2 regions of the Caldimonas sp. genome follow, and region 1 is predicted to be linked to the other one. Evidence: riboswitches for the same ligand, from Rfam matches in the RefSeq annotation. Region 1 holds a riboswitch; the other holds the start of a gene.

Region 1 (7,206 bases):
CCCAATCCATCACCTGCAGCGGGTCCTTCAGGGCTGCTTCCGGGTGGGCCGTGAGCGAGCGGTACAGCGCCGCTGCGCGCCGGCGCACCTTGTAGCCCCCGGGCAGCGTGCCCTCGGCACGGCAGCCGCGGTTCACGCATTCCTGCATCACCCGCCAGATGTGCAGCAGCCCCGCGTCGATCTCGGCATCGCTGCGCCAATGACGCTCGTTCACGCGCATCACGCCGGCGATGGACAGGCCCTCGCGGCGGGTGAGCGCCAGCAGTTCGGCCCCGCTGTGAAAGGGCAGGGGCAGCACGGTGGTGTCGGGCGCGATGCGCTTTTGCCTGCTCCCGTCGGCGGCGACCTCCTCGCTGACCACGAAGCCCCCGCCCACCGAGAAATAGATGCGCGCAGCCAGCTCGGCGCCAGCGGCATCGAACGCCAGGAAGCGCATGCCGTTGGCATGGAAGGGCAGGCTCTGGCGGCGCAGGAAGACCAGGTCCTCGGCCTCGTTCAGCGCGACGCGATGGGTGCCGCCCAGCACGAGTGCGCGCTCCTGGCGGATCGCCTCCAGCATCGCAGGCACCTGGTCTACATCCACCGTGTCGGGCTCGTGGCCGGCCAAGCCCAGCAGCACGGCCTTGTCGCTGCCATGGCCCTTGCCGGTGGCGCCCAGCGAGCCGTACAACTCGCAGCGCACGCGCGTCACGGCGTCGAGCACCCCCTCATGCCGCAGCCGCTCGATGAACATCCGCGCGGCCCGCATCGGACCCACGGTGTGCGAGCTCGACGGACCGATGCCCACTTTGAAGAGGTCGAAGACCGAGACGGCCATGGGCAGGCTGCAGGAGGGATGAGATTCAGTCCTGGCAGAGCTGCCGCAGGTCGGCGGCAAAAGCATCCACCGCCTCGGCCGTGGTGTCCCAGGCGCACATCAATCGGCAGCCGCCACCGGCGATGAACTGGTAGAACTTCCAGCCCTTCGCGTACAGGCGCTCGATGACCGGGGCCGGGAGCTGGGCGAACACCGAGTTCACCTGCGGGGGGTGCAGCACCTGCACACCAGGGATATCGCGGATCGCCTCATAAAGGCGTTGCGCCATCGCATTGGCATGCCGGGCATTGCGCAGCCAGACGTCGTTTTCCAGCAGGCCCACCCAGGGAGCCGAGATGAAACGCATCTTCGAGGCCAACTGACCCGCCTGCTTCACACGGTAGGCGAAGTCCTCCGACAGCGCCCGGTCGAAGAAGACCACCGCTTCGCCGATGGGCAGGCCGTTCTTGGTGCCACCGAAGCACAGCACGTCCACGCCGGCGCGCCAGGTGATCTCGCTGGGGTGGCAGCCCAGCGCGGCCACCGCATTGGCAAAGCGCGCACCGTCCATGTGCAGCTTGAGCTTGCGCCGTTTCGCAATCGCCGAGATCGCACGCACCTCCTCCACGGTGTAGACCGTGCCCAGTTCGGTGGCTTGCGTCAGGCTCACCACCTTGGGCTTGGGGTAGTGGATGTCGCTGCGCTTGGTGACGAGCTGCTCCACCGCGTCGGGGGTGAGCTTGCCCAGCCGGGCGGAGGGGCTCTCGGCTTCGGCCACCAGCAGCTTCGAGCCGTTCGAAAAGAACTCCGGCCCGCCACACTCGTCGGTCTCGATGTGGGCCACCGGCGTGCAGATCACCGAGTGGTAGCTCTGGCACATCGCGGCCAACGCCAACGAATTGGCCGCCGTGCCGTTGAACACGAAATAGACGTCGCAATCGGTCTGGAAGAGCTCGCGGATCCTGTCGGTCGAGCGTTGGGTCCAGATGTCCTCGCCGTAGCCGGGCTGGTGACCACTGGCATTGGCCTGCATGAACCAATGCGTAGCCTCCGGGCACATTCCCGCGTAGTTGTCGCTGGCGAATTGCTGTTTCATGACGGTCTTACTGGTAGTCGCTCAAGGGCACGCAACTGCAGAACAGGTTGCGGTCGCCGTAGACGTTGTCCACCCGGCCCACCGGCGACCAGTACTTCTGCCGGCGCAAACTGGCCAGCGGGTAGGCGGCCTCTTCGCGGGTGTAGGCATGGTTCCACTCGGCCTTGAGCAGGCTCTCGGCCGTGTGCGGCGCATTCTTCAGCGGGTTGTCCTCGCGCGGCCATTCGCCGCGCTCGACTTTGGCAATCTCCTCGCGGATGGCCAGCATGGCCTCGACGAAGCGGTCCAGCTCGGCCAGCGACTCGCTCTCGGTGGGCTCAACCATCAGCGTGCCGGCCACTGGGAAGCTCAGCGTGGGCGCATGGAAGCCGTAGTCGATGAGGCGCTTGGCCACGTCCTCGGCCGTGATGCCGCTGGTTTCCTTCAGCGGACGCAGGTCCAGGATGCACTCGTGGGCCACACCACCGCCCTTGATACCCGGCACGTTGCTGCTGAAATGCAGCTCGTAAGGGCCGTCCAGGCGTGCGGCGATGTAGTTGGCGCTCAGGATGGCGGTTTCGGTGGCGGCCTTCAGGCCTTCGGCGCCCATCATGCGCACATACATCCACGAGATCGGCAGCACCGCGGCATTGCCCAGCGGGGCGGCGCTCACCGCCCCCACCTGCGAATCGCTGCCCAGGCCCGCGCTGCGGTGCGCCGGCAGGAAGGGCACGAGATCGGCCACCACGCACACCGGGCCCACACCCGGGCCGCCCCCACCGTGGGGGATGCAGAAGGTCTTGTGCAGGTTCAGATGGCTCACATCGCCGCCGAACTCGCCAGGCGCGGCCACGCCCACCAGCGCGTTCATGTTCGCGCCATCGACGTAGACGCGCCCACCATGGGCATGCACCAGCTCGCACAGCTCCTTCACGCGCGTCTCGAACACCCCATAGGTCGAGGGGTAGGTGATCATCACGCAGGCCAGGCGTTCGCTGTACTGCTCGCACTTGGCGCGCAGGTCCTCCAGATCCACATTGCCGTCGGCGTCGCACTTGGTCACCACGACCTGCATGCCTGCCATCTGGGCCGAGGCCGGGTTGGTGCCGTGGGCCGATTCGGGGATCAGGCAGATGTTGCGATGCCCCTGGCCCCGTGCCTCATGGTAGGCCTGGATGATCAGCAGCCCGGCGTATTCGCCCTGCGAGCCGGCGTTGGGCTGCAGGCTGATGCCGGCATAGCCCGTGGCCTGGCTCAGCCAGGCGCACAGTTGCTCGTTGAGCTGCGCATAGCCCTGTAGCTGGTCCTGCGGTGCAAAGGGGTGGATGTGCGCAAACTCCGGCCAGGTGATGGGGATCATCTCGCTGGTGGCGTTGAGCTTCATCGTGCACGAACCCAGCGGGATCATCGTGCGGTCCAGCGCCAAGTCCTTGTCCGACAGGCTGCGAAGGTAGCGCAGCATCTCCGTCTCGGAGTGATGGGTGTTGAAGACCGGATGAGTGAGGTAGGGGCTGGTGCGGCGCAGTGCCTCAGGGATGAGCGGGGCGACGCCCTTCTCGGCGGCGTCCCACGAGGGCAGGGGGCGGCCCTGGGCGAACACCCGCCACAGCGCTTGCACATGCTCGCGCGTGGTGGTCTCGTCCAGCGAGATGCCCACGGTGGTCGCGCTGGCGCGGCGCAGGTTCATGCCTGCGGCCACGGCAGCGGCCAGCAGGGCCTCGGTCTGCTCGCCCGTGCGCAGCTCCAGGGTGTCAAAGGCGGTGTCGTGGGTGGTGGCCCAACCCAGGCTGGCCAGGCCCTGCGCCAGCACCGCAGTGAAGCTGGCCACGCGCTGGGCAATGCGCTTGAGGCCCTGCGGGCCGTGGTAGACGGCATACATGCTGGCCACGACGGCCGGCAACACCTGTGCGGTGCAGATGTTGGACGTGGCCTTCTCGCGGCGGATGTGTTGCTCGCGCGTCTGCAGCGCCAGGCGGTAGGCCGGAGCGCCGTGGGCATCCACGCTCACGCCCACCAGGCGGCCGGGCAGCGAACGCTTGAACTCGTCGCGCGTGGCCATATAGGCGGCATGCGGCCCGCCATTGCCCATGGGCATGCCGAAGCGCTGCGTCGTGCCCACGACGATGTCGGCGCCCTGTTCGCCCGGCGGCACCAGCAGGGTCAGAGCCAGCAGGTCGGCGGCCACTATGGCCAGGGCGCCGCGGGCATGCACGGCCTCGGTCAGCGGCCGCAGGTCCAGGATGCGACCGGTGACGCCCGGGTACTGGAACAGGGCGGCGAAGCAGTCCGTCCGCCCGGCCTGCTCGGCCGGGCCGGTTACCACCGTCAGCCCGAGCGGCCGCGCGCGGGTGCGCACCACTTCCAGGGTCTGGGGCAGCACGTCGTCGGCCACGAAGAAGGTCGTGCTCTTGCTCTTGCCCACCCGGGCAGCCAGGGTCATGGCCTCGGCCGCGGCCGTGGCCTCGTCCAGCATCGAGGCATTGGCAATCGCCATGCCCGTCAGGTCGCACACCATGGTCTGGAAGTTCACCAGGGCTTCCATGCGCCCTTGCGAGATCTCGGCCTGGTAGGGCGTGTAGGCGGTGTACCAGGCGGGGTTCTCCAGCACGTTGCGCAGGATGACGCTGGGCGTGTGGGTGCCGTAATAGCCCTGACCGATGTGGCTGCGCAGCACCCGGTTGCGAGCGGCAATGGTCTTGAGTTCCTCGAGGGCGCGAGCCTCCGGTACCGGCGCAGGCAGCTCCATCGGGGCGCTGCGCACGATGCTGCGCGGCACGACGGCCTCCATCAGGGCGGCGCGGGAGGCCGCACCGATGGCCGAGAGCATCGCGCGTTCATCGGCGGCATCGATGCCGATGTGGCGGGCCACGAATTCATCGCGGGCTTCGAGGTCGCTCAAGGGGGTGAGGGCAGACATGAGCATGGCGTTGGGGCGAAGAAGGTCATTCGACGGCCGCACCTGCACAGGCAGGCTGCGGCCGTCGCTCGCAGGTCAGGCGTTCTTGACGAGTGCGTCGTAGGCCGGGGCGTCGAGCAAGGCATCGAACTCGGCCAGATCGTCCATCTTGATCTTGAAGAACCAGCCCTTGCCCAACGGGTCGGAATTGGCCAGCGACGGGTCGGCGCGCAGCGCCTCGTTCACTTCGAGGATGTGCCCACTGACCGGTGCGTAGACGTCGGCGGCAGCCTTGACCGATTCGACCACGCCGGCCACGTCGCCCTTTTTGAACTCGGCCCCCACGGCAGGCAGGTCGACGAAGACCACATCGCCCAGCGCGTCTTGGGCATGGGGCGTGATGCCAATGGTGGCGACGCCTTCGTCGCCATCGAGTTCGATCCACTCGTGGTCGGGGGTGTACTTGACGGTCATGCAGGACTCCTGGATGGAATGGAAAACGGGGTGATCAGCGGTAATAGCGGTGCGGCACGAAGGGCAGGGCCGTCACCCGCATCGGGTGGGTTTTCTCGCGCACCACGGCATGCACGATGGAGCCGGTGGCCGCATGGTTGACCGGCAGGTAACCCATCGCGATGGGCACACCCAGCGTGGGGCTTACGGTGCCGCTGGTGACGTGACCGGCGTTGTGACGGGCTGCATCGAGCAACTTGGCGCCCTCGCGCACCGGGGCTCGCTCCAGGCCGAGCAGGCCCACGCGCTTGACCAGGGCCCCCTGGGCCAGTTGCAGCTCGATCGTCTGGGCGCCGGGATAGCCGCCTGCACGGGCGCCGCCGGGCCGGCGCACCTTCTGGATCGCCCAGGCCAGCGCGGCCTGCACTGGTGTGGTCTGGGCGTCGATGTCGTGCCCGTGCAGGCACAGGCCGGCTTCCAGGCGCAAGGTGTCGCGAGCGCCCAGGCCGGCCAGCTTCACCTCGGGCTGCATCAACAGCACGCGGGCCAGGGCCTCGGCGTCCTCGGCGGCCACAGAGATCTCGAAACCGTCCTCCCCGGTGTAGCCCGAACGGGTCACGAAACAGGCCTTGCCGGCGAGCGTGAAATGATCACCCGTCATGAATCTCAGCCGCTGCACATCGGCGTTCACACGGGCCAGGGCGTCGGCGGCCAGCGGACCTTGCAGGGCCAGCAGCGCCCGGTCGGGCAGGGCCTGCACCGTGCAGCGGTGACCGATGTGGGTGTTCAGATGCACCAGGTCGGCCTGCTTGTTGGCCGCATTGACCACCAGCAGCAGATCGTTCTCCCGACGCGTGATCATCAGGTCGTCGAGGATGCCGCCGCTGGCGTTGGTGAAGAAGCCGTAGCGCTGCTTGCCCACCGGCAAGTCGATCACGTCCACCGGCACCAACGATTCCAGGGCGCGGGCGGCATCTTCTCCAACCAAGCGGATCTGGCCCATGTGGGAGACGTCGAACAGGGCTGCACTCTCGCGGCACTGCCGATGCTCGGCGATGATGCCTTCGTACTGCACCGGCATCTCATAGCCGGCAAAAGGCACCATGCGGGCGCCATACTCTTGGTGCAGGGCGTACAGGGGCGTGCGCAGCAGCGCGGGCGTCGAGACTTGGGCGGACATGGCGTTCTCCTGGGGCTGTCATGCGAGCATGCCGTCCCGAAAGCCGGTCCGGCATGTGCTGCCCTCGCTGTCCGCTTTACCTGAGAGATTGGCCGCCTGACTGTTTCAGCCGCAGCGGCTTGCCCCTTCGGTGGGCCGGATGACCATCGTCGCCCGGCCTCTCTCCAGTGAGGAACGCCTTGTCCACAAGGCGCTTGTCAGTCCTGGGTGCCTGAGCGTTCGGGCTTGGGCCCTGCGCCTTCGGCGGCCCCCGCAGGGGCTCTCTCCTGACAGATGCCAGTGTAATTCACCGGCCAAGAAAATGGCGACCCCGGGGCCGCCGAATATCCCCCGAGGCAGCGCCCGGGCGGGGGGTCACATGCCCGCGTAGTTGGGCCCGCCACCGCCTTCCGGCGTGACCCAGACGATGTTCTGCGTCGGATCCTTGATGTCGCAGGTCTTGCAGTGCACGCAGTTCTGCGCGTTGATCTGCAGGCGGTCGCTGCCGTCTTCGCCCTTGACGAATTCGTACACGCCCGCCGGGCAGTAGCGGCTCTCGGGCCCGGCAAACCGGCTCAGGTTGACCGCCACGGGCACGCTGGAGTCCTTGAGCGTCAGGTGGGCCGGCTGGTTCTCCTCGTGGTTGGTGTTGCTCACGAACACCGAGGACAGGCGGTCGAAGGTCAGCGTCCCGTCGGGTTTGGGGTAGACGATCTTCTCGCACTGGTCGGCCGGCTTGAGATAGACATGGTCGGGCTGGTCGCGGTGCAGGGTCCACGGCGGGCTGTGGATGCCGATCTTGGGCAGCAGCCACTGCTCCACCCCGG
Region 2 (7,206 bases), on a different contig from region 1:
GTTGATCTGGTCGAACCAGTTGTAGGTGATGTTGGCGTAGCAGGCTTCGATCATGGCGTTCTGGTGCCGGACCGGCAGCGACTTCCACACCCCCATGTTGATGATGATGCTGTCCCAGCTCGCCGGCTGATGCCAGCCGGGGAAGTAGTAGTGCTTGGCGATCTTCTGCAGACCCAGGCCGAGGTCGAGCTGCGGCGCCGAGAACTCGGCCGCCTCGATGCGGCCTCGCTCCAGCGAGACGAAGATCTCGCCGGCCGGAACGAGCTGCACGCTGGCACCGAGCTTTTCCATCGCCTTGGCGCCCAGGCCGGCGATGCGCATCTTCAGGCCCTTGAGGTCGTTGACGGTCTTGATCTCCTTGTTGAACCAGCCGCCGGCCTCGGGCACCACTAGGTGGCAGGGAATGATCTTGACGTTGTGCGGGTCGTAGGCCTTCTGGATGATCTCCAGTCCGCCACCGCGGAACATCCAGCCCAGGAAGAGCTCGGGATCGGGGCCGAAGGGCATGGAGCCCACGAGGTTGGCCACCGGGATCTTGTTGGCCCAGTAGCCGATCCAGTCGAAGCCCATCGGGATGGAACCGTTGGAGACCGCACCGAAGACTTCGAACGGGGGCACGAACTCGCCTGCACCATGGACCTTGATCCGGACCTCGTTGTTGGTCATCAGGGCCACGCGCTCGGCCCACTTGACCGGGCTCTGACCGATGGATGGTACCTGCAGCGCGAAGACGCTTTGCAGGTCGAAGTTCTTGGCCTGGGCCGATACCTCCAGAGGAGCGGCCAGGGCCGTGGCGGCCAGGGCCGCGGCCGCGGCGATGCGCTTGAGCAGAATCCTGCCCGAATCGAGGCTCTTCATTGATGTCTCCTTCTCTGGGTGGTGGTGCGAGGGGCTGCAAGGGGCCGCTTGGCGGCCGCGGGGGAAAGAACGGGCATGGTCACGAGTCCTAGACGGCCAGGAAGCCGCCGTCGACCGGCAGGGTCACCCCCGTGACGTAGGAGGCCAGGCCGGAACTGAGGAAGACGACGGGACCGACCAGTTCCTCGGGTTGGCCCAGGCGTCCCATCGGGATGCGCGACATGAAGCGTTCGAGGCGTTGCGGATCCTGCCGCGTGGGGGCCGTCATCGGCGTCTCGATCACACCGGGGGCCAGCGCGTTGACACGCACGCCATGGACCGCCAACTCCGCCGCCAGCGACTGCGTGAACATCTTGATGGCCCCCTTGGACGGGGAATAGCCCAGGCTGCCGCCCTGCCCCGCGTAGGCCGCGATGGAGGCGATGTTGACGATCGTGCCGTGAGTGGCCTTCAGGTCGGGCAGCCAGGCGTAGGTGACGTTGAAGGTGCCGTGCAGATTGACGTCGATCGTGCGGCGCCAGTTCTCCGGCGCCCGGTGCGTGTCCGTGCCCTCGCGGATGATGATTCCGGCGTTGTTGACCAGCAGATCCACGCGGCCCGCCTCGCTGCGCACCTGCCGGGCGAGCGCCTGGCATTGGTGGGGGTCGGTGACGTCCAGGGCATGCGGCCAGGCTTGGCCGGCATCCGTCCGGATCTGCTCGGCCGTGGCGCGGGCGCCGGTCGCGTCGAGGTCGGTGACAACCACGCGGGCGCCGGCGCGGGCCAAGCCCAGCGCGATCGCACGCCCATTGCCCCGTCCTGCGCCGGTGACCAGCGCAAGTCGGCCCTCCAGCAGCCGGGGGATCGGGAGACAGGGAGTCTGCATGGGTGGAGCTCCTGCGGTTGTGGCCCGCTCAGGCCGCCGCCCGGACCGCCTGAGTTCGCGTGGCGGCCTCGGCCAGTTCGCAGCCGGCGATGTAGCCGAAGGTCAGCGCCGGTCCAAGCGTGATGCCCGCGCCCGGGTAGTTGCCGCCCATGATGCTGGCGGCGTCATTGCCCACGGCGTACAGCCCGGGGATGGGGCGCCGCTGTGCATCCAGAACCCGTGTGCGAGCGTCGGTGCGCAGGCCGGCGAAGGTGCCGATGTCGCCGATGAGCAGCCGGATGGCGTAATACGGGCCGTTTTCCAGCGGCGCCACGCAGGGGTTGGGCCGGTGCTGTGCATCCCCCTGGTAGCGGTTGTAGGCCCGGCTGCCCTTGCCGAAGTCGGGGTCCTCGCCCCGGCGGGCGTGTTCGTTGAACCGATCGACCGTCGCGCGCAGCGTGGCCGGTTCCACGCCGATCGCATGGGCCAGTTCCTCCAGGGTATGACCCCGCCGCAGGTAGCCGGTGCGCAGGTGGCGTCCGATGGGCATCGGGAACGGCGGAACACAACCGAGGCCGTAGGTGCGCAAGGTCCGGTGGTCGCACAGCAGCCAGGCGAAGACTTGTGAACCGTGGCGGCAGTGCTTGACCATGTCCTGCACGAAGTCGTGGTAGGAATTGCCCTCGTTGGTGAAGCGTCGGCCCTGCGGCGTCACCGCGATGACGCCTGGCTTGGCACGGTCGATGAAATGCGGCATGACGCCGCGCGAGCCGTCGGGACGCAGGGTGACGGAGATGGGCACCCAGGCGGCGGCGTGCGGGATCGTGGTGTCCACCTCACCGCCCACGGATTCGGCCAGTCGCAATCCGTCGCCGGTGTTGCCCTCGGGAGACGGGGTGTGGTGTTCCCTGCCGGTGGGGGCATGCGGGAAGAGTGCACGCCGGCGTTCGATGTCGTGGGGGAAGCCGCCGCAGGCCAGCACGACCCCCACGCGGGTGCGCACCTCGGTGCGGCGTCCCTCGTGGTCAACGATCGCTCCGACCACGGCCCCACCCTCGCGCACGAGCTCACGCGCCGGTGAGGACAGCCACAGCGGAATGTGGCGGTCCATGGCGGCCTTGGCGAGCCGGCCGGCCAGCGCGTTGCCGTTCGTGAGCGTCATGCCGCGGCCGTGCACGAGCACGTCGAGCGCGTGGCGGGTCAGGCGCCGGCACACGTAGACGAAGGACTCCAGCGACTTGAACACGCGCATGAAGTGCCAGATCTCCTTGCCCGAGCCCAGCATCATCCCGAAGAGGGTCAGCTCGGGCAGCGGCGGGGCAAGCTGCCGGATCTGCGGCCCCAGCTCACGCCCGTCGAAGGAGCGGGTGACCATCGAGCGCCCTCCCGGCTGCCCCCCGGGGGCCTCGGCGTGGTAGTCGGGGAACACCGCGGGCATGTCGAACTGGACGCAGGTCTCGCGAGTGAAGAAGTCGATGGCTTCGGGGCCATGCCTCAGGAAGGCGTCCACCCGCTCGGGATCGAAATGGGTGGCGGCTTCGTGTTGCAGATAGGTGCGGGCCGCGCCCTCGGGCTCGCGCAGGCCCTGCTCGGTGGCCAAACGGGTGCCCGGGATCCACAGCCAGCCACCGGAGCGAGCGGTCGTGCCGCCGAAGAGCGGCTCCTTCTCGACCACCAGTACGTCCAGGCCCCGGGCGGCCGCCGTGATGGCGGCGGACATACCTGATGCACCGCTGCCGACGACCAGGACGTCGCATTCGTGCCGCGCCATGTTCATGGGATTCACCTCTGCATCGTGTTGGACGAAGTCGTGTTGGACGAAGTCTAGGCATTGATTTGATAATGGTCAACACATCTGATCCTATCGAAAATTACGCCATCGCCTTAGATACCCGATAACTCTAGGGAAAGTCCTGATGCCTATACTGCGCCGTCCTTCGCCTGAACCCGGAGCGCCCTCCATGGAAAAGCCCCGCCGTGGCATCCAATCCGTCGAGATCGGAACCCAGTTGCTGATTGCCTTGTCGCGCCAGGTGACCCCGATGGCCCTGCGCGAGGTTGCCAAAGCGGCCGGCATCACGGTGGGCAAGGCGCATCCCTACCTGGTGAGCTACCTCAAGCTGGGCTTCGTGGTGCAGGATGCGGCCGGGCGCTATGAACTGGGCCCGTTGGCGCTGCAACTGGGTCTGGCGCGGCTGCAGAGGCTCGACCCGATCAAGGAGGCCTCGCCTTTCATCGAGGCCCTGGCGGCGCAGACCCAGCAGAGCATCGGCGTGGCCGTCTGGGGCAACTTCGGGGCCACCGTCGTGCGGCTGGAAGAGCCCGTGCAGCCCATGCACGTGAACCTGCGCACCGGCACGGTCATGTCCTTGACCTACACCGCCACTGGGCGCCTGTTTGCGGCCTATCTGCCACCCAAGGTGGTCGAGCGGCTCATCGACGAGGATCTCTCGCGCCAAGGCGGAACGACCGGCCATCCCCTGCTCACGCGCGCGCAGGTCAATGCCTACCTGGCCGAGACGCGCGAACACGGCCTGTCGCGCAGCCTGGGCCAGCCCATCCCGGGCATCGATGCCTTGTCCGCTCCAGTGTTCGATGCCGACGGGCACATCGTGCTGGCGATCACCGCGATGGGGCCGCAGGCCTCGTTCGACTCCGCCTGGGACGGCCGGATCGCGGTGCCCCTCAAGCGCTGCGCCGAGCAGATCTCGGCCCGGCTGGGATTTTCCGGCGCCTGAGTCGGCCGGCGCCCGTGATGAGAACTCAGACCCCGGCACGCCGGTGGCGCCCCTGCCGGGCGCCGGCGCTCGCGCCGAGATGGGCGGCCACAACGGCCGCCGCCAGCGTGACGGCCCAGGAGTAGTAGATCCACAGCAGGAAGACCGGCAGCACGGCAAAGCTGCCGTACAGCGTGCGGTAGGTGGGCAGCGTGAGCACGTAGGCGGCGAAGGCCTGTTTGCCGGCTTCCAGTGCGGCCGCGCCGAGCAGGCCGCCCAGCAGCGCCTCGCGCCGGCGCACGGGGGCATGGGGTATCAGGTAGAACAGCAAGCTCAGCATCGCAAGGCTCAGCGCGGCCGGCCCCAGCGTCCACACCGCTTCGGCGGCCGGCGGCCAGGGGCTCAGCAGGCCTTTGGACAGGGCCCAAGCCCGTGAGCTGGCCCACAGGCTCACGCCCAACACCAGCGGCCCGGCAGCCAGCATGGGCAGATACAGTGCCAGACGCTTGAGCCACGGCCGCCCCTGGCGGACCTGCCAGATGCGGTTGAGCGTCGTCTCCACCGTGAGCATCATCGCCAGCGCGGCCACGAGCAGCAGGGCCGAGCCGCTCCAGCTCAGTGCCTGGGCGTTGTTGGCAAAGCGCCCGAGGTGTTGCAGCACCGGCTGCGCGATGTCCGGTGGCAGCAGATGCGGCAGCCACAGAGCTTCCAGTGTCTGACGCAGTGGCCGAAGGGCAGGCACTTGGGTCAGTAATGCAAAGCCCACGGCCAGCAACGGTACGAGCGACAGCAGCGTCGTGAAACTCAGGCTGCCGGCCGCCTGGGCCAGGCGGGCGTCGCGCAGGCGATCGAGGAGTCGACGAAGGCGGGAGAGCATGGCAGGCACGAGGGGCCGGTATCGGGCGCGGGGCGGATTGTCCGAGAATCGAGGCCACCTTTCCCGTGAAGATTCGACGCCGGAGGCGCCCATGACGGATTCCCTGGCCGCGCTGGCCCAGCGCCTGCAGCAGTTCGCCCAGGCGCGTGACTGGCAGCGCTTCCATTCGCCCAAGAACCTGGCCTGCGCCCTGGCCGTGGAGGCCGGCGAGCTGCTGGAGCATTTCCAGTGGCTGAGCGAGGCGCAAAGCGGCCACCTCGATACGGCCAGCAAGGCCGAGGTGGCCGACGAGATGGCCGATGTGCTGCTGTATCTGGTGCAGTTGGCCACGGTGATGGAGGTCGATGTGCTGGAGGCGGCCCGGCGCAAAATCGAACGCAACGAGCAGCGGTTTCCCGCTAGCCGATGAAGCGGCAAGCGGCTCGGAGGGGACGCGGCGCAGCGCTTCAGGCACAATGGTGTCATGGCTGCCCCACGGCGGCCATGGTGATGTCGGGAGAGCCTGCCGGGGGTGTGTTGGCCCAGGCGGCGCCGAAGGAGCAACCGCCCCGGAAACTCTCAGGCCCAAGGACCGGCATCGTCCACCGACTCTGAAGAGCTGCCGGCCGTTCGCGTCGCCGGTCAGCACCGAAGGAGCAAGCGGGAGCTCCATGCGCCCGCGAATCTCTCAGGTCCGCAACAGAGGGGGCGTCCAGGCTGCGGTTCGCGCAGCCCGGGCTCCATCCTCGACGCGCGGCTTTCCCTGAGAGGAGCTCTCATGCCTTCCATTGCAGTCATCGGCGGTGGCATCACCGGCGTCACCACCGCCTATGCCCTGGCCCGCCGCGGTCTGGCCGTCACCCTGTTCGAGCGCCATCGCTATGCCGCGATGGAGACCTCCTATGCCAACGGGGGGCAGTTGTCGGCCTCCAACGCCGAGGTGTGGAACCACGCCGCCACGGTCTGGAAGGGCCTGAAGTGGATGCTGAAGAGCGACGCGCCGCTGCTGGTGAACCCGCGGCCGAGCTGGCACAAGCTGAGCTGGTTTGCGCAGTTCATCGCCAGCATCCCGCACTACCGCCGCCACACCATCGAGACGGCGCGCCTGGCGATCGCCGCGCGCGAGCACCTGTATGCGTGGGCCGACGAAGAGGGCATTGACTTTGATCACCGGCGCGAAGGCATCTTGCACATCTACCGCGACCGCTCGGGTTTCGAACATGCCCGCCGCGTGTCTGCTCTGCTGGCCGCCGGCGGGCTGCAGCGTCGCGCCGTGACGCCCGAGGAGATCCGCGCGATCGCGCCGACGTTGGCGGGCCGCTATTTCGGCGGCTGGTACACCGACAGCGACACCACCGGGGACATCCACAAGTTCACCCACGGGCTGGCGCAGGCGGCGCAGCGCCATGGCGTGCGTTGCCTGTACGGCCAGGACGTGCGCCGGCTCAAGGCGCTGGACGACGGCGTGCGCGTGACGCTGGCCGGGCCTGGCGGCGAGCACGATCTGCGTTTCGACGCGGTGGTGGTGTGCGCCGGCGTGGCCAGCCGGGCCCTGGCCGCGCAGCTCGGCGACCGGGTCAACGTCTATCCGGTGAAGGGCTATTCGATCACCGTGAACCTGCTGGACCAGGCCAGCCAGGCCGCCGCACCCACGGTGAGCCTGCTCGACGACGAGACCAAGATCGTGACGAGCCGGCTGGGCGTGGACCGCTTCCGTGTGGCCGGCACGGCCGAGTTCAACGGTGAGAACCGCGACATCCGGGCCGACCGCATCCGTCCGCTGGTGGACTGGGTGGAGCGCTGCTTCCCGGGGGTGTCCACGCGCAGCGTGGTGCCCTGGGCGGGGCTGCGGCCGATGATGCCCGACATGATGCCCCGCGTGGGCCGCGGCCGTCATCCGCGCGTGTTCTACAACACCGGCCACGGCCACC

The links. A riboswitch is a leader RNA that binds a small molecule or an ion and turns the genes downstream of it on or off. The one in region 1 is predicted to bind glycine.
Region 2: another riboswitch for glycine. It lies ahead of ACK42S_RS02430 (D-amino acid dehydrogenase); the one in region 1 lies ahead of gcvT (glycine cleavage system aminomethyltransferase GcvT).

Annotation. Positions count from the first base shown of each region.
Region 1 covers NZ_JBKBVU010000134.1:114-7,319, forward strand. Annotated here, with positions in the region: partial or broken gene ACK42S_RS12700 (L-serine ammonia-lyase) at 1-817, opposite strand, end outside; gene ACK42S_RS12705 (threonine aldolase family protein) at 843-1,892, opposite strand; gene gcvP (aminomethyl-transferring glycine dehydrogenase) at 1,900-4,794, opposite strand; gene gcvH (glycine cleavage system protein GcvH) at 4,864-5,241, opposite strand; gene gcvT (glycine cleavage system aminomethyltransferase GcvT) at 5,276-6,400, opposite strand; glycine riboswitch at 6,458-6,578, opposite strand; glycine riboswitch at 6,589-6,679, opposite strand; partial or broken gene ACK42S_RS12725 (electron transfer flavoprotein-ubiquinone oxidoreductase) at 6,755-7,206, opposite strand, start outside.
Region 2 covers NZ_JBKBVU010000012.1:2,375-9,580, forward strand. Annotated here, with positions in the region: gene ACK42S_RS02400 (TRAP transporter substrate-binding protein) at 1-858, opposite strand, end outside; gene ACK42S_RS02405 (SDR family NAD(P)-dependent oxidoreductase) at 947-1,723, opposite strand; gene ACK42S_RS02410 (FAD-dependent oxidoreductase) at 1,752-3,479, opposite strand; gene ACK42S_RS02415 (IclR family transcriptional regulator) at 3,664-4,440, shown strand; gene ACK42S_RS02420 (YihY family inner membrane protein) at 4,466-5,296, opposite strand; gene ACK42S_RS02425 (nucleotide pyrophosphohydrolase) at 5,388-5,705, shown strand; glycine riboswitch at 5,780-5,880, shown strand; gene ACK42S_RS02430 (D-amino acid dehydrogenase) at 6,054-7,206, shown strand, end outside.